4 regions of the Mesorhizobium sp. M0771 genome follow, and region 3 is predicted to be linked to each of the others. Evidence: predicted binding sites of a transcription regulator. Region 3 holds the regulator's gene; each other region holds the start of a gene.
The links. The regulator LexA, encoded in region 3, represses DNA repair genes until DNA is damaged. The targets are predictions, from matches to a motif close to TGTTCNNNNTGTGTTCNG.

Region 1 (5,269 bases), on a different contig from region 3:
GAATGTCGACATCGGGCTCGAATGCGGGCTCGCCGGTCATGCCCAGATCGGCAAGGGCATGTGGGCGATGCCGGATCTGATGGCGGCGATGCTGGAACAGAAGATCGCCCATCCCAAGGCCGGCGCCAACACCGCCTGGGTGCCGTCGCCGACAGCGGCGACGCTGCACGCCACGCACTATCACAAGGTCGATGTCCACGCCGTCCAAGCGGCGCTGAAGAGCCGGCCGAAGGCGAAGCTCGATGATATATTGTCGGTGCCGGTGGCGGTGCGGCCGAACTGGACCCCCGACGAGATCCAGCGCGAGCTCGACAACAATGCGCAAGGCATTCTGGGCTATGTCGTGCGCTGGATCGACCAGGGCGTCGGCTGCTCGAAAGTGCCCGACATCAACGATGTCGGCCTGATGGAAGACCGCGCCACGCTGCGCATCTCCTCGCAGCACATCGCCAACTGGCTGTACCACAAGGTTTGCTCCGAAATTCAGGTGATGGATTCGCTGCGGCGCATGGCGGCGATCGTCGACCTCCAAAATGTCGGCGACCCGCTCTACCGCCCGATGGCCACCGATTTCGACAATTCCACCGCCTTCCAGGCCGCCTGCGACCTGGTGTTTAGAGGCCGCGAACAGCCGAACGGCTACACCGAGCCGGTGCTGCACAGGCGGAGGCTGGAACTGAAGGCGAAAGCGCGGGCGAATTAGCGCCTGCGTTTCCCTCCCCCTTGAGGGGAGGGTGGCCCGAAGGGCCGGGTGGGGTCCTGCGTGAAGTGCGCCGACTCCCTTCGGACGACACTACAAGCAATGTCATTGCAGAGGCCCTTTCTCGGCTCGGCTCCAAAAAGATCGACCATTCTTCGGCGACCCCCACCCTGCCGCTTCGGGGCCACCTTCCCCTCAAGGAGGAGCGTTACGCCGCCTGCGCCACCCGCTCCGACATCATGCGGTAGGAAATCGCCTCGGCCAGGTGAATGCGGCCGACGGTTTCTCTGGCTTCGAGATCGGCCAGCGTGCGCGCGACTTTCAGCACCCGGTGATAGGCGCGTGCCGAAAAGCCGAGCTTTTCGCTGGCGTCCTTCAACAGCGACAGGCCGGCGGCATCCGGCATCGCGATGTCCTCGATAACGGATGGCGAACAATGCGCGTTGGTGGTCGCGCTGGTCACGCCGAGCCGCTCGAACCGTTCGCGCTGGATGGTGCGGGCGCGCGCGACGCGCTGCGCAACGGCGGCACTTTTCTCCGCCCGATCCGGCCGGATCAGATCGGCGGCCGAAACCGCAGGCACCTCGATCCTGAGATCGATGCGGTCGAGCAGCGGGCCGGAAATGCGCGCCTGGTAGTCGGTGCGGCAGCGCTCACCGCGCAGGCAGCGATAGCCGGGCTCGCCGGCCATGCCGCAACGGCACGGGTTCATCGCCGCCACCAGCTGGATGCGGGCTGGATAGGTGATGCGGTGGTTGGCGCGCGCGATCATGCAGTCGCCGGTCTCCAGCGGTTGGCGCAGGGCATCCAGCGTCTGCGGCGTGAATTCGGGAAACTCGTCGAGGAACAGCACGCCGTTGTGGGCAAGCGACACTTCGCCCGGCCGTGCCCTTATGCCGCCGCCGACCATCGCCGCCATCGAGGCCGAGTGGTGCGGGGCGCGGAACGGCCGCCGGTCGGTGAGCTTGCCTTCGCCGAGTTCGCCCGCCACCGAGGCGATCATCGAGACTTCCAGGAGTTCCTTCGGCGCCAGTGGCGGCAGGATCGAAGGCAGCCTTTGCGCCAGCATCGATTTTCCCGAGCCGGGAGGCCCGACCATCAACAGATTGTGGCCGCCGGCCGCCGCCACTTCCAGCGCCCGCTTGGCGCTTTCCTGGCCCTTGATGTCTGAAAGGTCGGGCAGGTCGCGGGCCGAGACATGGATGCCGGGCTCGGGCCGCGACAGCACCTGCGTGCCGCGAAAATGATTGGCGATGGCAATCAGGCTGCGCGGCGCCAATATGTCGAAATCCTTGCCCGCCCAGGCCGCTTCCGGCCCGCAGCCGAACGGGCAGATCAGGCCTTTTCCCTCGGCATTGGCGCCGATCGCCGCCGGCAGCGCGCCGGCCACCGCGGCAATGGTGCCGTCGAGCGACAATTCACCCAGCACGACATAAGACGCCAGCATATCGCCCGGAATGGCGCCGAGTGCCGCCATCAGGCCGAGCGCGATCGGCAGGTCGTAATGGCTCCCTTCCTTGGGCAGGTCGGCAGGCGCCAGGTTGACCGTCACCTTCTTCGACGGCATTGACAGGCCCGAAGCGTGCAGCGCCGCCTGCACCCGCTCGCGGCTTTCGGCCACCGCCTTGTCGGCCAGGCCGACAATCTGCATGCCGACCTTGCCCGGCGCGATCATCACCTGGACATCGACCGGTACGGCCTCGATGCCCTGGAAAGCAACCGTGCGAACCCGCGCCACCATCTTGCTTTGCCCCCGGATATCAGCTCGCCTCGGCCTTGTGGTTCAGACCGCGAGCGACGTCAGGACAAGACAACCATAGATTTCAGGCCAAGGCAAGAACATTACAGGAACATGCATTCGTGGTGGTTGCAGCGCGCTGTGCCGGTTGCAAAAACGGAAGATGGTTGAGCAAAATGGAACGGCTGCTCCGCCTCCTCGACCGCGTTAACAAAGGCGACTAGGCCCTTCGGCAATCTGAGGGTGTTGCTTCTAAGCGGTGATGAAGGCATCGACCGAACCTGAAAGCGATCGATCGATCGCGACCTGCGGTGGAAGCCACTCCATGACAGGATATCTGAAAGGCCAAGGCAGGGCGATCCGGCGCGAAGAGCCGCTCTCCAGAAAAATCTCGTTTACAAGGTCTATGAACCGCCCGCGGTCTCGTTCGATTCGTTTCAAAGTTTGCGAACGAATGTAATCCCGGGGAATTCGTCGCTCCTTCAGCGCTAAGACAGCCTCCGCGATGGATCGAGGATCGGGTGGAACTGTAAGCGAATAGTCATCATCCAGATAAAGGTCTCGGCCGCCATGGTTCGGCGTCGTGACCACTGGAAGCCCCGCGAGAAGATATTCCGTGCTTGCGAACATTGGTCCTTCCAGGTGAGAGAGACAGATTCCCACGGCTGCACGATTTAGATGCGTGTTCACCTGAGCCGGTGCCAATCGGACAGGCTTGCCGGTGCCGTCAAACTCGTTGATAAAGACGTGATGCGGCGCGAGCTCCCTATGCCGATTTATTCGCGCTCTTTCCGACTCCGTCGTGGAGGATCCGCTTGAATCTCGATAGAAGACAAATGCGCAACGCTGGATGCCAAGCGACAAGTCATGGCGCTTCCACGGAGCCAGCTGCGCATTGTAGATTGCATCAAATTCTACAGGGACGTCATCGAGAGGCCTGAATATGTGTTCGGAGGTTGTTGACGTCTTGTTGTGCAGGACGGCGGCCTCGCCGGACTGGTTCAACAGATCAGCCTCTGGCTGAGTGTTGGAAAGGAAGATTAGCGAGTGACGGGGGTTCTTGAGTCTATGCAGAACGGCATAGGTCCGGATGGTTTTGACGCTAGCACTGTTTTCGATGGACCAGGTTGGCGAGATGAGAAACCAGGCGCGGTGGCTGCGTGGACGGAAAGGCATATGACTTGCTAATCCGAGCGGCGTACCGGACATTCCCGAATAGGATATGAACGGATCGTCCGACAGCAAACTGGCCTGAAGAGCAGGTTGCGACTTCGCGGAAGGGTGCCCTTTTCTGAGGTTGTGGCCATGACGCAGCATGGCTCTGACAATCTCGAATTTGGTAGGAGGGCGATACCCGTGCTGTAGGGTCAACATGCGGCAATTGCGATCTTGAGTGCGGAGAAAAACTCGCTTCGATAGAGAGAAATTTGGCAAAGAAACACCGCCATTTGATCGACGGAATATCTCAGGCGATCAAATCTGGTGTACGGAGAAGCGCCTCTTGAAAGAAAACATCGTCCCAAGCGGAGCTGGTTCTCACATCGCGCTACCAACCGTATCCGTTTGCGTAGGCTGTTTCAATCAAGAGGCATTCATCGACACTGCGATCCGATCCGTAGCGGCGCAGACATACACTGCGTTCGAATGCGTGGTGGTCGATGATTTTTCGACTGACGGTTCCCGCCGAAGGATTGAAGAGTGTCTGTCCCAGCTTGGCGACAGTCGTTTCCGCTTTCTGCCCCGACTGCAAAATGGCGGGCAGTTGACAGCAATGATGACCGGGCTTGACGCGACAGCCGGGCCCCTGATCTCGTTTCTTGACGGTGACGATGCTTGGCACCCTGACTTCATAGAATGCCATGTGAGAGCGCATCTCAGCCACACCCGTATCGCGGCGATGTCGAGCTCCGATGAGGTGGTGATAGATACGGCCGGCAAACTGCTTGCGGGCGGTCATCCCGTATTCCACCTGAATGACCCGCGATCGATGCCGAAAATGAGCGGCTACCTGCATGTCGACACCGAAGCTGACCCGACATTATTATTTATTGATCGGGGTACCGTGGGTTGGTTTTGGTCAACCACATCGGGGATGATGTTTCGTCGAGCTCCGCTTGAAATCATGCGTCCATCCGATCCGGACGAAATAAGGATATGTGCCGATGGTTATATGGCTCGTGCCGCCCATATGATCGGCGGAACCGTGAGGATTGGGCGGGCTCTTGGCAGTTATCGGCTTCACGGCGGCAATGGCTGGGCGGACGGGCGCATCCTGGGTACCGGAGTTGGCCTCGGCAGGATGTCGCCTGATACTGAAATAGCGATACGGCGGGCACTGGCCAATCGTTGGTGCGAAGTGGCGCCGGGACTGGCGCATTTAATCTCCCGCCACTCAATGCGCAGGACCTTGGTCGACCTGATCGGACTGTCTGCGGCTTTTGCATTGCTGGAAAAGAACGCCGATGCGGGTTTTCTGCTGAAAGACTGGGCAACACCACAGCTAAAATTGCAGACCAGACTTATCGGTCTCCTTCCTCCGAAACTGAGGCCTCGGCGCTTCCGGGACATAGTTTGATTTGATGAGCCGCTTGCTCGGCAGTCTTACCCGATAAAGAGCATCTTTCGATGCTTCTCTGGACCCACCAAAGTCCTCCGTAGCAACGCACACTACGCGGCCGAATTGCGCCGCTTCGCCTCCACCGCGTCCCAGAACAGGCTGGCGATATCCGCGCCACCAAAACGTTGCACTTCGCGCACGCCGGTCGGCGAGGTCACGTTGATCTCGGTCATGTAGTCGCCGATGACGTCGATGCCGACGAGGATGAAGCCGC
Region 2 (5,269 bases), on a different contig from region 3:
TTGGTCGGCAGCGGATAGGCGAGGACGCCCTGATGCATGATCGCCGGCGCGCTCCAGGGCGCTGCGATATTGCTCATGGCCAGCGTCGGCTTTAGGACGATGGATGGCGGGCCGAACGTCTTGATGTAGTCGATGAGTTCGGCCTTGGCATCCATCACCGCCGCGCCGGAATGGCCCGACACATGGCCGCTGGTGTCGAACACCAGTAGCTTGACGCCGCCTTGCTGCGCCGCATCCGCAATGTTGCGGCCGTAGCGCAGGATCTCTTCAGGGCTTGCACCGACCGGCAAGGTCAGCGCCACCGCATCGACGCCGAGGCAGGCGAGGGCCAGTCGGCCGGGGTCGGCGAGATCACCGCGCACGATGTTGACCCCATCGCCGAACGGATCGGGCGAGCCCTTGCGTAACAGGACACGCACCGTGGCGCCGGCGGCGCGGCAAGCGCTGACAATGGCCGACCCTTGGGCGCCGGAGGCGCCGGTGACCAGAACCGAATTGGGAAAGTTTGGCATGGATTTGCTCCTCTCTGAATGAGTGCCGACGAAACCGGCACCACCGTCTTCGCGTCGAAGAAGGCATTCGCAACTTTACTCTGCTGAATCCAGTGATATGATTTCAGGAATATGCTGAACAAAATTGACCTGGCGCGCGCCGATCTCAATTTGCTGGTCTTGTTCCAAGCCATCATGGAGGAGCGGCATGTCGGTCGCTCGGCGGAGCGGCTAAACCTGTCGGCCTCGGCGGTCAGCCATGGCCTTGGCCGGCTGCGCAAGCTGCTTGGGGATCCGTTGTTCCTGAAGACGCCGCGCGGCGTCGTGCCCACCGACCGGGCAACGGAGCTTGCCGAACCGGTGGCCGAGATCCTGGCGCGGGTGCGCCGGGTGATCGCCAGCGCCGAGCCGTTCGATCCGGCCCGCTCGACGCGCCGCTTCACCATCGGTGCGCCGGATGCGGTGTCGTCCGTGCTCCTGCCGCCGCTGCTCGACCAGATCCGCTTTTTGGCCCCCGGCATCGACATCGGCATCCGGCAACTGCTGCCGCGCCAAGGTGAACCGTCGCCCACTACTGCCTGGAGCGACTGTGTCGCCGAACTCGAAGCGCGCGCCATGGATGTCGCGGTGATTCCGTTCGACGGCCTGCCGGCACGCTTCACCGTCGACAAGCTCTATGAGGAGGATTTCGTCGTCGCCATGCGCGCCGGCCACCGCTTCGCCGGCGATCCGTGCCTCGACGCCTATTGCAGCGTGCAGCATATGGTCGTCTCGAACAATGGCGATCCGAACGGGTTTGTCGACAGGGTGCTGGCTGAACGCGGCCTGTCGCGTCGCGTCGCGCTGACTGTCCCCAACTTTATGTTCGGACTGGCCGTGCTTGCTCAGACTGATCTGATATCGGCCTATCCGCGCCGGTTCCTCGCCATGTATGGCGGCCGTTTCGGTGTCGTCGGCGTCGATGCGCCCATCCGGCTCGGCCACTTCAACATCAACAGCATCGTGCCGAAGGTTGCGCTGATGGATGCGGGTCTGGCCTGGTTGGTCGGCCTGCTCAAACAGAGCGGCAATGCAGCGCGGACTGGCCCAGCCTAAACATTGGCCTTGCCGTCGCGCCGCACTCACAGTTCCTTTTCCGCCAGTTCGCGGAAGGCATCGGGAACCGAGCGCCGGGCTTCCAGCGCCACGGCGCCATAGCCGACAGCCTCTCTGCCAAAGCGCTGGCGGATCTTGTCGATGGCGCGGTCGGCGCCAAAGCGCGCCAGGCCTTGCCTGCTGCCGGGTCGCTGCTTTTCATCGGCAAGCCCGAGCGGCAGCTCCAACTGCAGCTCGGCACTTTCTTCCAGCTGCGACACCGAGATCGCCAGCAGCGAGATGGTCTTCTCCCGAGGGTTGGCGGCCAGCACGCCGCGCACCAGCTCCCCGGCGATTTCGGCCAGCATCGCGGTTGCCGAAATCGGTTGCTCGAGCGTCAGCGAGCGTGTGACCGCGTGCAGATCGGCGAAACGCACGCGCACCGTCACCGTGCGCCCGGGCCGTGATTTCGCCCTGAGCCGGCTGGCGACCCGGTCTGCAAGATGCAGCAGGACGGGTCCGAAGATACGCGCCTCGGCCGGCCGTCTGCCAAGCGCCGACTGCGCGCCGGCGGAATGCGACCGCCTGTGGGTTTCGAGCTTTCGCGGGTCGCGGTTCCATGCCAGCGACGCCAGCTTTTCGCCGGTGGCGGGCCCGAGCAACCTTCGCAGCGCCCCGCTATGCGTCTTTGCCAACTGGCCGATGGTCTCGATGCCGATCTCGGCCAGCCGCGCCTTGGTCGCCGGGCCGACGCCCCACATCAGGCCGACCGGCAGATCATGCAGGAAGGCAAGTTCGGTGTTCGGATCGACCACCACCAGGCCGTCGGGCTTGGCCACCTGCGAGGCGATCTTGGCCAGATGCTTGGTGCGCGCCACGCCGATCGAGATCGGCAGGCCGAGCTCTGCCCGGACGCGCCGACGCACCGTGGCGGCGATCTCGGCCGGCGGCCCGAACAGATGCGTGCAGCCGGCGACGTCGGCAAAGGCTTCATCGATGGAAATCCGCTCGACCAGCGGCGTGAAATCGTCGAGCACCTTGATGGCGGCGTCGCCCAGCCGCTGATAGTCGGCGAAATGGCCGCCGACGAAGATCAGTCCGGGGCAAAGCTCGCGCGCGCGTCGTCCGGGCATGCCGCCGCGCACGCCGAAAACCCTGGCTTCGTAGGAAGCGGCAAGCACGACGCCGCCGCCGACGGCGATCGGCTTGCCCCTGAGCGCCGGGTCGAGCAGCTGCTCGACCGAGGCGTAGAAGGCGTCGAGATCCGCATGCAGGATGGTGGGCTCCATCCCGACCGTTCCCTTTGCGGCGTTGCAGCATTAGCCGCGTCTGTTGTGAGAGGCGTTTTTGCCGAACAAATAGAGAACAAACAGGGCCTATTGTCAAGCGAAGCGGTTGTCGCCGGCCGGCCCGTTCCAGGTCGGGCTGTCGAGTGCTCCGCCTGGGCATCGGACCTGCGGAACATTGTCTCTCGCCTCGGCGTTCATATCCGCGACGGGACGCTGTTTTTGTGGAGGCCGGTATGGGCCAGTTCGAGATGATCGACCTCGTCAGCGTCATTGACGCCTGCACGAGCGATCGCGTTGCCGGGCACTGCGTGTCAATGGCCAGGGCGGTGGAGGAGTTGCGAGTGCTGACCGGTGATTTCGTATCGCCGGACGAGACGGTGGCCAACGCGCTGTCGGCAGTGGCGCTGGGGCGCGGCTGCGCGGTGGTGTTCGACGAGCGAGCGGGCGCCGACATCTTGCTGACGCCGTAGCGCGGCGGCGCCGGGTTGTGGCAGCCAGAAAAGTCGAACAGCGTGCAAAAAGCTGTGCAGGCATGGCCCCATAACCGGGGCGTGGAAAAGTTCTGCGCGTGGGTGTATTCTCCAGGTCGCAAGCGGTCGCAGACCGCATAGGGGGAGAAATGACATGCCGAGGGTTTCAGAACTCTTTTTCAAAACTGCCATCTTGTTCCTGATGTTGGGGATTGCGGCCGGCCTGCAGATGGCGATCTCGGGCGACCACGCCGCTTTTCCGGCGCACGCGCATATCAATCTGCTCGGTTGGGTGACGAGCGCCATCTTCGGCGGCTACTACGCGCTCAATCCGCAAAAGGCGGCGCGTCGCATCGCCATGATCCACTACGGGCTCTACACACTCGGCCTGGTGATCATGCTGCCGGCGCTGTATGTGATGCTGCAGGGAAACCCGGCGCTTGAACCGATCGTCGCCGGCGGCTCGCTCATCGTCGCCGCTGCCGTTCTGGTTTTTGCTTTCGTGGTGTTTTCGCCCGAAACGGCGCGCTCGGTGTCCGGCGTGGTGCCGGCTTCTCGCTGACTGTTCGCGCAGCGATCAAGTCCGACCCGCGTTCGCGACCCGCCACGCGGGTTGGCCAGGCCGATGGCCGCAGCCGCTGGCTGCGGTGTCTATCGCCGCGTCGGCGCTTAACATACCCGAGTCCCACCACGTATTATTTCGTGACTATTTGGCGCCGGAACCTTCCCAGATATCGCGCGTTGCGGCGACTGTATTCGCGCTGCCTTATATATAGGCAGACTTGAGTACGTCCACAGCATGGGTTGGGGGAGGAGCAGGCCACCATGTCGAACAGAGAAATCGGAACGTCGGCCTCACTGGGCCGACGCATCGCCGATCTGAAAGCCAGGATGCGAGACGCCAGCGTTACTGAACACGAGATGCAGACCTTCCAGAAGGTCGCGGCCATCATGGGGGGTGTCGAAGGCTCCCTACGCCTCGACGCCGACGACCTGATCGCGGCGTCCTTCGTCACCGAGGCGCTCGGCGATCCCGGGTCGAACTGAAGGCCAGAGCCCGTCGGCACTCAAGTGCCGGCGGTCGATGGCCCGATTCGCAGCGCTGCATGCGAGCGTGCCCGCACCGCCCGCGCCGGGGATCTCTTGCGCACTTTGAAGCTTTCAGGCGAGCGGCCTCCACGGCGCTTGAAATATCGGACTTCGCGTTCGTGCTTCTCGGCTGCCTCGCGGCTGTCGAACGTGCTGAGATTGCGTCGCCGTCCAGCCCTTGACCACAAGGGCTAAGCCAAAATCGCCAAGGCGCCTTAAACGAAGGATCCGGCCAGCCGGATCCTTCGAAATATCAATCGCGATGCTCCGGCATCGCCTTCAGCTCATCCTTGGTCCAACTGGTGACGGCGTGGACGTCCCGGGAAACTTCTCGAAAGTCCGCGGTCGCTGCCTTACACGTCGTCGAACGGGCCGCCGCGCCTCGCCAGGTCGTGACCAATGGCGGCTTCCTCGGCGTCGTCGGGCAAGGCATCGTCACTGTCCTGGTAGGGGTTGTCGTCATCCTCCTCGGGCAGTTCGCCTTCCTTCTCGACACCGGTGGTGTCCGGCAGGCTTTCCTCATCTGCTCCGTCGGGCAGGACCGTTGCGCCACGCAGCGCATCCCAATCCTGCCGACCCGGCGTCGGCGCTTCCACGTCATCATTGGCGATCCTGTCGCGGGCATCGTTTTTGCTCGGTGGCGCCTCGACCTCGTCATTGGGTTTTCTGTTTCGTTCCATGATTGCCTCCTCTGGGCGGCTTAGCGTCGAGAAGGTGGAACTCACTTCCGGCTGCCAGGTTCCGGCAACCACTCCATCTCCGTGGAACCAATTGCCGCCAGTCTGCTTTGCCAAGGACTAGTCTGCTTTGCCAAGGAGATGAATCCAGAGGAGCTGGACCATGAAGACTTTCCCCC
Region 3 (5,269 bases):
TTTTCCTGGCAGCCGGCGTCATCGTCTACTTCTCGCTGGCCGGCGAGCCGGGCTTTGCGCAGCCAATCGCCATTGTGGTGCTGGCGACATGTTGCGCTGTCGCCACGCGATCGCGGCCGAGGACGCATCTGTTCTGCATGGCCGCGATGCTGTGCGCGCTCGGCGTCGTCGCCGCCAAGGTCGAGACCTGGCGCGCCGGAACGCAGATGCTCGGCTCCGAGATTCAGACACGGCTGACCGGCCGCGTCGTCAGTCTCGAACAGATGGAAAGCGGCCGCATCAGGCTGACGCTCGACGTGGTTTCGACCGCTTACCCCGAGCTGCGCTACGCCCCGGAGCGGGTCAGGCTCTCGGCGCGGACCGTTCCCGCCGATATGACCGCCGGCTCCCTGATCACCGGCTATGCCAGGCTGTTGCCGCCGACCGGTCCGGTGCGGCCGGAGAGCTACGATTTCTCCTTCGACAGCTATTTCACCGGTATCGGCGGCAGCGGCTTCTTTCTCGGCAATCCGAAAACCATTGCTACGCAGGGACCGCCGCCGCTGACCGCACGGCTCTCCTCGGCAATCGAGAACGCGCGCGAAAACATTGCCGACCATATCAGGGGCAAGATCGGCGGCGCCGAAGGCGAGATTGCCGCGGCGCTGATTGTCGGCGTGCGCGCCGGCATCCCGGACGAGGTCAACGACGAGGTCAACGAAGCGATGCGGCGCACCGGCATCTACCACATCATCTCCATCTCCGGCCTGCACATGGCGCTGGTTGCCGGCACCATCATGGCGTTGCTGCGTGGCGCCTTTGCGCTGTTTCCCGTTTTCTCTTCGCGCCGGCCGGTGAAGAAATATGCGGCCGCGGCAGCGCTTGTCTCGATCGCCGCCTATCTCGTTATTTCAGGCGTCGTGGTTGCCGCCGAGCGCAGCTTCATCATGCTGGCGGTCATGCTTGTCGCCGTGCTGTTTGATCGCGCCGCACTCACCATGCGCAATCTGGCGATCTCCGCCATTGCCGTCATCCTGGTGTCGCCGCACGAGGTGGTCGGTCCCAGCTTCCAGATGTCGTTTGCCGCCACCGCCGCCCTTGTCGGCGCCTATGCCGGCTGGGCCGATTACCGCGCCGACAAGGTGAGAACGCCGCCGGCAAAGCGCTCCTTCGTCGGCTTCCTGTCGCGAAAATTCGCGCTGGCCATGGGCGGCCTCGCAATGACCTCGATCATCGCCGGCAGTGCAACCTTGCTGTTCGCCATCTGGCATTTTCAGCGTGTGTCGCCGCTCAGCCTGATCGCCAATCTGGCCGTGATGCCGATTGTTTCGTTGATCGTCATGCCCTTTGCCGTGCTCAGCGCACTGGCGATGCCGTTCGGCGCCGACGGGCCGTTCCTCTATGTGATGGGCAAAGGTCTGATGGCGATGATCGCTATATCGGCCTGGATTTCCGAGCGCTCGCCGGTCGACGCCGTCGGGCTGATCTCCATCCGCTCGGTGCTGTTGGTGGCGGTCGCCCTCGTCATCGCCACCATGGCCACCACCTGGCTCAGGTTGGCGGCCGTGCCTTTCGCGCTGGCCGGCCTGTTGACGGTGCCGCAGGTGCTTACGCCAGACGTGCTCATATCCGAGGATGCGCATCTGGTGGCCATGCCGATCGGTGGCGGCGAACTCGCCCTCAACCGCGAACGCTCCAACGAATTCACCACGGACAATTGGAAACGGGCGCTGCGGGCCGAAACCATTATCCCACCTGAGATTTTCGAGGCAACAGATACGCGGTTCGATCTCGATCCGCTCGATCTGCCGCCCGGCTCGCCCTTCTATTGCACCGGCGATCTCTGTATCGCCCGGCACCCTTCCGGAGCCATTGTAGCGCTTGCGAAAGACCGCAAGACGGCGCGGCCGGCCTGTGCCTTCGCGAGCCTGATCGTCATCGATGACGCCACCGCCTACAATCCGTGCCGCGACCCGCTGGTGCTGGTCGTGACGAAGAAACAGCTGGCCCGCGACGGCAGCGCCGCCGTCTTCTTCGATCCGCAATCGGCAGCTGCAGCGCCAACCATCCGCTTCGCCGTCGACAAGCCGTATCGCCCCTGGCACGAGCAACGCCGCTTCTCCCGCGAAGCGCGCGGCCTGCCGCCTTACAACCAGCGTGAAAAGTACAAACCCAAGCCGGCTCAGTAGCGCCGGATCAATCCGACAAGCTTGCCCTGCACCTTCACCCTGTCCGGTCCAAAAATGCGGGTCTCGTAGGCCGGGTTGGCGGCTTCCAGGGCGATCGAGGCGCCCTTGCGGCGGAAGCGTTTCAGGGTCGCTTCCTCATCGTCGACCAACGCCACCACGATCTCGCCGGGGCTGGCTGTGTCGGCATTGCGGATGATGACCGTGTCGCCATCGAAAATGCCGGCCTCGATCATCGAATCGCCCTTGACCTCGAGCGCGTAGTGTTCGCCGCCCATGATCATATCGGGCGGCACCGAGATCGAATGGGTCTGATGCTGGATGGCGTCGATCGGCACGCCGGCGGCGATGCGTCCCATAACCGGGATTGAAATCGCGGAAACGGCATCGTCATTGCCGGCCGACATCGAACGCGACGGCGAGCCCGGCTTGATCTGGCGGCCGAGACCGCCTTGGCCCAACGCGCCTTGTCCTTGGCCGCCTTGCCCTTGGCCGGTTTGACCAAGACTGCCCTGAATGATGCTCGGCGAAAACTTCCTCGCCGCATTGAGGCCTGGTGCGATCGAGTCGGGCAGCCGCAGCACTTCCAGCGCGCGCGCCCGGTTCGGCAGCCGGCGAATGAAACCGCGCTCCTCAAGCGCCGTGATCAGGCGGTGGATGCCGGACTTGGAGGCGAGGTCGAGCGCTTCCTTCATCTCGTCGAAGGACGGCGGGATTCCGCTCTCCTTCAGGCGTTCATGGATGAACATCAGAAGCTCATGTTGTTTGCGCGTCAGCATCGCGGCCCCCAAGGGTTCTGAAACCAGAATCAGAAAAAACAAACCCAGAACAAACACTATCTGTTCCAGTTGTGTTCCGCAACCTTTTAAAGTTTAATGAATGTGTTGACGTTTTGTTCAGCGTAACGTTCGGCGCTGCGAGCGCCGCCTGCGCCCAGTTGCCAGCAACGGGGTGAAACGAAGACAAAGTGCCCTGCGTCGTCGGCTACGATCGCCGCTTCCTTTTCGGACGGGGCTGCGCAGCATCCGCGCGGGGTTCTCTCTGGGCATAGACCCGCAGCGTGTAGCCGATGTGAGCGGTCATCAGAGTTTTCGCACGTTCGACGTCGCGATCGAGGGCCGCTTCCATCAGGGCGGTATGGTGTTCGATCGCCACGGCGTCGCGCAGGGCCGCCACGGCCTTCCGGTGTCCGTCCGTGCGGCCGGCGGCGGCGCGCAGCGTCGGGGCCAGACCCAGAAAGCGGTGATGGCGATGCAATTGGTCGGAAATCGTTGCATTGAAGCGCAGCAGCCAGCTGGATGTCGCGGCACTGAGCAGCGCCGCATGGAAGGCATCGTGTTTTTCGTACCACGCGTCGACCGCATCATCCGATGGATCGTCGAGAACAGACCCGCACCGTGAGAGACGATAGTGGGCGGCAACGACCGCGTCTTCCCACTCACGGTCGCCCTTCTCGATCGATTCCACCAGCAGGGGCAGTTCGACCACCAGCCGCGCACGCGCCAAATCCTCGAGCTCCGCCCGAGAGACGGGAGCGACCGCAAACCCGCGGTTGCTGATGGCGGTCACAAGCCGTTCCGCCTCCAGCCGCGACAGCGCCTCGCGCAACGGCGTCCAGCCGATGCCGTAGGTGTTGCGCAGCGTGCTCAGCTTCAACGGCGCGGCAGGCGCCAGCCGGGTCGCAAGAATATCGCGCCTGAGCAGGCGATAGGCCACTTCCGTCTTCGAGGTCTGCTCGTCATCCAGCATCGTGATCCATCAGACATAAACGCTCGGGCGGATCATTATATATCAAAGCCTTTCAGTGGGTGAATTATATATAATGTTTGACAGTTCAAGGGCGACCACTCAAGATCGCCGGCATGTTTGGGCGGCAGGCTCCGCCGCGCGCGTTTGTCCATGGAGGGGCGCCGGATCATGAGCACGACACCCGATCTCGCTACAATCGAAGCAATGGATGCCGCCGATCCGCTGCGCTCCATGCGTGAACGCTTTGTCTTGCCGCAAGGCGTGATTTATCTCGACGGCAATTCCCTGGGCGCCGCGTCAGCGGTCGTCTTCAGCGAACTGCAGCAGGCCGCCACGCAGGAATGGGCGCACGACCTCATTCGCGCCTGGAACACCGCCGGCTGGTTCAACATGCCGGTGGAACTCGGAGATCAGCTCGGGCGACTGATCGGCGCGGCTGATGGGCAGACGGTGGTCTGCGACACAACCTCGATCAACATCTACAAGCTGCTGCACGCAGCGCTCGGCATGCGGCCGGATCGGTCGGTCATCGTTGCCGAGGGCGACAGTTTCCCGACCGACCTCTACATGGCCGAAGGCGTCGCCTCGACCCGGCCGGGAACGCGGCTGCGGCTGGAGGGCGTCGACGCGGCCGCAATCGAGGAGCTGATCGACGACAGCGTTGCCGTCATCCTGGTCAACCACGTCAACTACAAATCCGGCCAGTTGCGCGACATGGCGGCGCTGACGCGCAAGGCACATGACGCCGGCGCGCTGATCATCTGGGATCTCTGCCACACGGCCGGCGCCTTGCCGGTCGAACTTGACCGTGCCAATGCCGATTTCGCCGTCGGCTGCACCTACAAATACCTCAATGGCGGCCCGGGCTCGCCGGCCTTCATCTACGCGGCCGAGCGCCACCATGGTGATATCAGCCAGCCGCTCAGCGGCTGGTGGGGCCATGCGCGGCCCTTTGCCTTCGAGCAGGGCTTTGCCGTCGGCAGCGGCATCCGCCGCTTCCTGTGCGGAACGCAGCCGGTGCTGTCGATGCGGGCGCTCAAGGGCGCGCTCGATATCTGGAACGACGTCGACATGGCGGCGGTGCGCAGAAAAAGCATCGCGCTGACCAACCTGTTTATCCAGCTCGTCGAAGCCAGATGCGGCGCCTACCGGCTTGAACTGGAAAGTCCTCGCGACGGCAGCCAGCGCGGCAGCCAGGTGTCGTTCCTCCACCCGCATGGCTATCAGGTGATGCGGGCGCTGATCGAGCGCGGCGTGATCGGCGATTTCCGGGCGCCGTCGACCATCCGTTTCGGCTTCACGCCGCTCTATGTCGGATATGGCGATGTCTGGCAGGCGGTCGAAGTCCTGGAGGA
Region 4 (5,269 bases), 230 kb from region 3:
ACGGCTCCTTGGCGCCGAGCAACTGCGCATGGCGCATGGCGCGGCGCATGATGCGGCGCAGCACATAGCCGCGGCCTTCGTTCGACGGCAGCACGCCGTCGGCAACCAGGAAGGAGGACGAGCGCAGATGGTCGGCAATGACGCGGAAGGAGGCGACCGTCTCCTTGTCCGGGCCCTGCCCGAGCGCCGATGACGCCGCATCGATCAGGTGGCGGAACAGGTCGGTCTCGAAGACGCTCTCCACCCCTTGCAGGATGGACGCCATGCGCTCCAGGCCCATGCCGGTGTCGATCGACGGCCGCGGCAGGTCGATGCGCTCATCCTTGGTGACCTGCTCATATTGCATGAACACCAGGTTCCAGAATTCAAGGAAGCGGTCGCCGTCCTCCTCCGGGCTGCCGGGAGGGCCGCCCCAGATGTGCTCGCCACGGTCGATGAAGATTTCCGAGCATGGCCCGCACGGTCCGGTGTCGCCCATCGCCCAGAAATTGTCGGAGGTCGGGATGCGGATGATGCGGTCATCGGAGAAACCGGCGATCTTCTTCCAGAAGCCGGCCGCCTCGTCATCGGTGTGATAGACGGTGACCAGCAGCTTGTCCTTGTTCAGCCCGAACTCCTTGGTAATCAGGTTCCAGGCCAGCTCGATGGCGCGCTCCTTGAAATAGTCGCCGAAGGAGAAATTGCCGAGCATTTCGAAAAAAGTCAGGTGGCGCGCGGTGTAGCCGACATTGTCGAGGTCGTTGTGCTTGCCGCCGGCGCGCACGCTCTTCTGAGCGGTCGTGGCGCGCGAATAGGACCGCTTCTCCAGGCCGGTGAAGACGTTCTTGAACTGCACCATGCCGGCATTGGTGAACATCAGCGTCGGGTCGTTGCGCGGCACCAGCGGGCTCGAAGCCACGACCTCGTGACCCTCCTTGCGGAAATAGTCGAGGAATGTCGACCGGATCTCGTTCACGCCACTCATGACTGCTGCCTTTTCGCGAAAACCGCCGGCGCGGCCGGCGGACACTGGTCTCTGCTTTTTAGAAGATCGACTTGGCCTTTTAGCGGGCACGCCCCACCCTGTCCAGAAACACGGAATTGGGCCAATCCGGCAACTGCCAAGCCGGCTTCACGCTGCCCAAAAACGAAAACCGCCGGCGCGAAGGCCAGCGGTTTGAAACGCAATACTAAAGAACTCGGTTACTTAAGCATCGGATAATAGACTGGATTTATGGCCGAACTCTGGCCGTGCCCTACATGGCGCCGGATTCTTCCTCGAAGCCGTCGTCGCTTTCGCCGCGCTCGGGGCCGCCATTTTCGAGAAACTTCTCGGCAATCAGCCCGGCATTCTGCCGCAGTGCCAGTTCGATCTCGCGCGCCGTGTCGGGATTGTCGCGCAGGAACAGTTTGGCGTTTTCGCGACCCTGGCCGAGACGCTGCGAATTGTAGGAGAACCAGGCGCCCGACTTCTCGACCACGCCGGCCTTGACGCCGAGATCGACCAGTTCGCCGGTCTTGGACACGCCCTCGCCATACATGATGTCGAACTCGACCACCTTGAAGGGCGGCGCCAGCTTGTTCTTGACGACCTTGACGCGGGTCTGGTTGCCGACGACCTCGTCGCGGTCCTTGACCGAGCCGATGCGGCGGATGTCGAGGCGCACCGAAGCGTAGAATTTCAGCGCGTTGCCGCCGGTCGTGGTTTCGGGCGAACCGAACATGACGCCGATCTTCATGCGGATCTGGTTGATGAAGATGACCATGGTGTTGGAGCGCGAGATCGAGGCGGTCAGCTTGCGCAGCGCCTGGCTCATCAGACGCGCCTGGAGACCGGGCAGAGAATCGCCCATCTCGCCTTCGATTTCGGCGCGCGGCGTCAGCGCCGCCACCGAATCGACGACCAGCACGTCGATGGCGCCTGAACGCACCAGCGTGTCGCATATTTCCAGCGCCTGCTCGCCGGTGTCCGGCTGCGAGATCAAGAGGTTTTCCAGATCGACGCCGAGCTTGCGGGCATAGACCGGGTCGAGCGCGTGCTCGGCATCGACGAAGGCACAGATGCCGCCCTTCTTCTGGGCTTCCGCCACCGTGTGCAGCGCCAGCGTCGTCTTGCCCGAGCTTTCCGGCCCGTAGATCTCGACAATGCGGCCGCGCGGCAGGCCGCCGACGCCAAGCGCGATGTCGAGGCCAAGCGATCCGGTCGGCACGGTTTCGATCTCGACGACCTGCTCGTTGGCGCCAAGCCGCATGATCGAGCCCTTGCCGAAGGCGCGCTCGATTTGCGACAGCGCCGCGTCCAGAGCCTTTGATTTGTCCACCGCTTTGTCCTCTACAAGCCGCAAAGAATTCTGAGCCATGATACATCACCCCTTGGTCGTCAATGAAGGCCGGACAATCCGTAATCCCTGCCCATTTTGTACTACTTTTGTTCTCGTTTGGCAAGAGGGGTCAAATATCTGAAAAGCAACCTTTATCCGGATTTGTTCTTTTTTTGTCTCATGGTTTCGTTTCCGGATGTATCCACCATTGGGCCAGACGCGCCGGCTGTTTCGATCGGCCGAATCGCCGGCTTGCCTGCGAAGCTCCGCCGCACAGCGTAGCGCTTGTGCGGCTCGAATAACAAAGGTCATATCGCCGGCATGGTGAAATCAGCAAAGATACTGGCGGTGGGCGGCGCCCATATCGATCGCCGCGGCCAGGTGTCGGGCACGTACGTGCCCGCGGCGTCCAACCCCGGCACGATGCGCGAGGATGTCGGCGGCGGCGTCTTCAACGCGCTGCGCAGCCTGGTGCGGCGCGGCGTCTCGGCCTCGCTTTTGTCGGTGCGCGGCGGCGATGCCTCGGCCGAGACGGTTGCGCGCGCCATCGCCGACTCCGGCATTGCCGACCTGTCGGCGGTTTTCCTCGACCGCACGACGCCGAGCTACACGGCGCTGATCGATCGCGACGGCGAGCTGATCACCGGCTTTGCCGATATGGCGCTCTACGATTTGGCGTTCCCCAAGCAGATCCGCCGCTCCAAGGTGCGCGAGGTGGTCGCCGAGGCCGATGCGGTGCTCTGCGACGCCAATCTGCCATCAACGGCGCTGGAGCGGCTGGTGGGGCTCGCCGCCGGCAAGCCGGTGTTCGCCATCGCCATTTCGCCGGCCAAGGTGGTGCGGCTGATACCGGTGCTGAAGGAACTCGCGCAGGTCTTCATGAACCGGCGCGAGGCCATGGTGCTGGCCGGCGTCGATGCCAATGCCACCGAGCGCGAGACCGTCGACGGACTGCGCTGCAGCGGCCTCACCAGTGGCGTGGTGACGGCGGGCGACGGCCCGGTGCTGGGATTCGACGAAGCCGGCGCCTTCTCTATCCTGCCGCCGGCGCCGAGAAAAGTCGCCGACGTCACCGGCGCCGGCGACGCGCTGGCCGGCGCCACCATCGCTGCCCTGCTGCGCGGCCTGCCCCTGCGCCAGGCATTGCGCGAGGGCGTTGCCGCCGCCACGCTGGCCATTGAAAGCGCCGACGCGGTTCCGGCCTTCACGATTGCGACCTTCACCGAGGCACTGGCTCTTGTGCCCGACGCGCAGGAAATGGCATGAGGGCGGCCAATTGCCATTGCCGGAGCGCGACGTCCAAGCGGACGCGCGGATCTCCGGATCGGAGACCATCATGACACCGCAAAGCGCCCGCCCCTTCATCGACCTCCACGCGCCCGTGGCCGAGGCGCTCGCCGCTGGCCGCCCCGTCGTGGCGCTGGAAAGCACCATCATCACCCATGGCATGCCTTACCCCGACAATGGCGCCATGGCCGCCAATGTCGAAAAGATAATCCTGGACAATGGCGCGGTGCCGGCGACGATCGCCGTGGTCGCCGGCCGCATCAAGATCGGGCTTTCCGACGGCGAGCGCGAGTCGCTGGCGATGACCGGCGACGCCATGAAGCTGTCGCGCGCCGATCTCGGCTTTGCGGTGGCGCAAGGCCGCACCGGCGGCACCACGGTCGCCGCCACCATGATCGCGGCCGACATGGTCGGGATAAAGGTGTTCGCCACCGGCGGCATTGGCGGCGTCCACAAGGGCGCGGAAAAAAGCTTCGACATCTCGGCCGATCTCGACGAGTTGGCGCGCACCCCGGTCATCGTCGTCTCGGCCGGCGCCAAGGCGATCCTCGACATCGAAAAGACCCTGGAAGTGCTGGAGACGCGCGGCGTGCCGGTGATTGGCCATGGCTGCGAGACGATGCCGGCCTTCTGGTCGCGGCATTCGCCGTTCCGCGCGCCGCTGACCCTGCACAGACCGGAAGAGATCGCGCATTTCTACAAGACCAGGGCGGCACTTGGCCTGGTCGGCGGCACGCTGATCGCCAACCCGGTGCCGCAGGACGATGAAATCCCGGCCGACGAGATGGCCGGCTATATCGAGGCCGCGCAGAAGGCGGCGGAAGTGCAGAATGTGACCGGAAAGGCGGTGACGCCGTTCCTGTTGGGCAAAATCCTCGAACTGACCGGCGGCCGGAGCTTGAAGACCAACATCGCGCTGGTCGAGAACAATGCGCGGCTGGCGGCGAGGATTGCCAAGGCGCTGTAGGATCGCCTACGTCGGCGGGACAGCACCCCCCTCTGGCCTGCCGGCCATCTCCCCCGCAAGGAGGGAGATTAACAGCTTAGCCGCAGGCTCCCATTTTCAACGATGGTGATTGGCGAAGGCCAATGTGACAACTGATCTCCCCCCTTGCGGGGGAGATGTCCGGCAGGACAGAGGGGGGTGGGAAGAAACGCGACGGTCCCGGTTCACTTCCCCGCCCGCCGCCCCGCCTCATACGCCCGGCGCGCCCACACCCTCATCTCGTCAGGATCATCAAACGCGTCGTCGGGAATGCTCCAGTACGGCATCGCGACCAGCTTGCCGTGGCGGGTGCCGGTATAGGTCCATTGCTTGCAGCCGGCGGCTTCGAAATCGGGGCGCGCTTTGCTCGTCAGCCTTGAGCAGCAATTCGCCGCGCAGCACGATGGCGACGATGAAGCCGTCGAAATAGATACCCTTGCCGCCGAACAGTTTTCGGATACTGACCGGGCCGAGGCCTTCGAACAGCTCTTCGATGCGTTCATTGTCCATGCCGCAATCATGTCACCGGGCTTGCCATGGCTGCAACCAAAAACCAAGCTGGCAAGTTGAGAGCCATCCGTCGGAGTTTTGTCATGCCGCTGCTGCTCAAGGGATCCTGCCGCTGCGATGCCGTCCATTTCGAGGTGGAGAGCAACACGCCGGTGCCGTTCATGCTGTGCTACTGCTCGATCTGCCG

Region 1: NKI05_RS07425 (YifB family Mg chelatase-like AAA ATPase) is a predicted target of LexA. The motif match lies at 2,536-2,553, and genes of this name have one in related genera.
Region 2: dinB (DNA polymerase IV) is a predicted target of LexA. The motif match lies at 2,916-2,933, and genes of this name have one in related genera.
Region 4: recA (recombinase RecA) is a predicted target of LexA. The motif match lies at 2,398-2,415, and genes of this name have one in related genera.

What each region holds. Positions count from the first base shown of each region.
Region 1 is NZ_JAMYPC010000004.1:30,467-35,735, forward strand. Features, by position in the region: gene NKI05_RS07420 (malate synthase G) at 1-703, shown strand, start outside; gene NKI05_RS07425 (YifB family Mg chelatase-like AAA ATPase) at 909-2,441, opposite strand; gene NKI05_RS07430 (glycosyltransferase) at 2,691-3,755, opposite strand; gene NKI05_RS07435 (glycosyltransferase family 2 protein) at 3,940-5,013, shown strand; gene gshB (glutathione synthase) at 5,106-5,269, opposite strand, start outside.
Region 2 is NZ_JAMYPC010000024.1:54,788-60,056, forward strand. Features, by position in the region: gene NKI05_RS27755 (SDR family oxidoreductase) at 1-512, opposite strand, end outside; gene NKI05_RS27760 (LysR family transcriptional regulator) at 624-1,586, shown strand; gene dinB (DNA polymerase IV) at 1,613-2,854, opposite strand; gene NKI05_RS27770 (hypothetical protein) at 3,088-3,324, shown strand; gene NKI05_RS27775 (heme-copper oxidase family protein) at 3,479-3,886, shown strand; gene NKI05_RS27780 (hypothetical protein) at 4,150-4,371, shown strand; gene NKI05_RS27790 (hypothetical protein) at 4,767-5,093, opposite strand; gene NKI05_RS27795 (hypothetical protein) at 5,254-5,269, shown strand, end outside.
Region 3 is NZ_JAMYPC010000006.1:271,226-276,494, forward strand. Features, by position in the region: gene NKI05_RS12465 (ComEC/Rec2 family competence protein) at 1-2,168, shown strand, start outside; gene lexA (transcriptional repressor LexA) at 2,162-2,944, opposite strand; gene NKI05_RS12475 (GntR family transcriptional regulator) at 3,150-3,914, opposite strand; gene kynU (kynureninase) at 4,083-5,269, shown strand, end outside.
Region 4 is NZ_JAMYPC010000006.1:40,241-45,509, reverse strand. Features, by position in the region: gene alaS (alanine--tRNA ligase) at 1-964, opposite strand, end outside; gene recA (recombinase RecA) at 1,236-2,339, opposite strand; gene NKI05_RS11280 (carbohydrate kinase family protein) at 2,622-3,566, shown strand; gene NKI05_RS11275 (pseudouridine-5'-phosphate glycosidase) at 3,637-4,554, shown strand; partial or broken gene NKI05_RS11270 (TfoX/Sxy family protein) at 4,758-5,082, opposite strand; gene NKI05_RS11265 (GFA family protein) at 5,166-5,269, shown strand, end outside.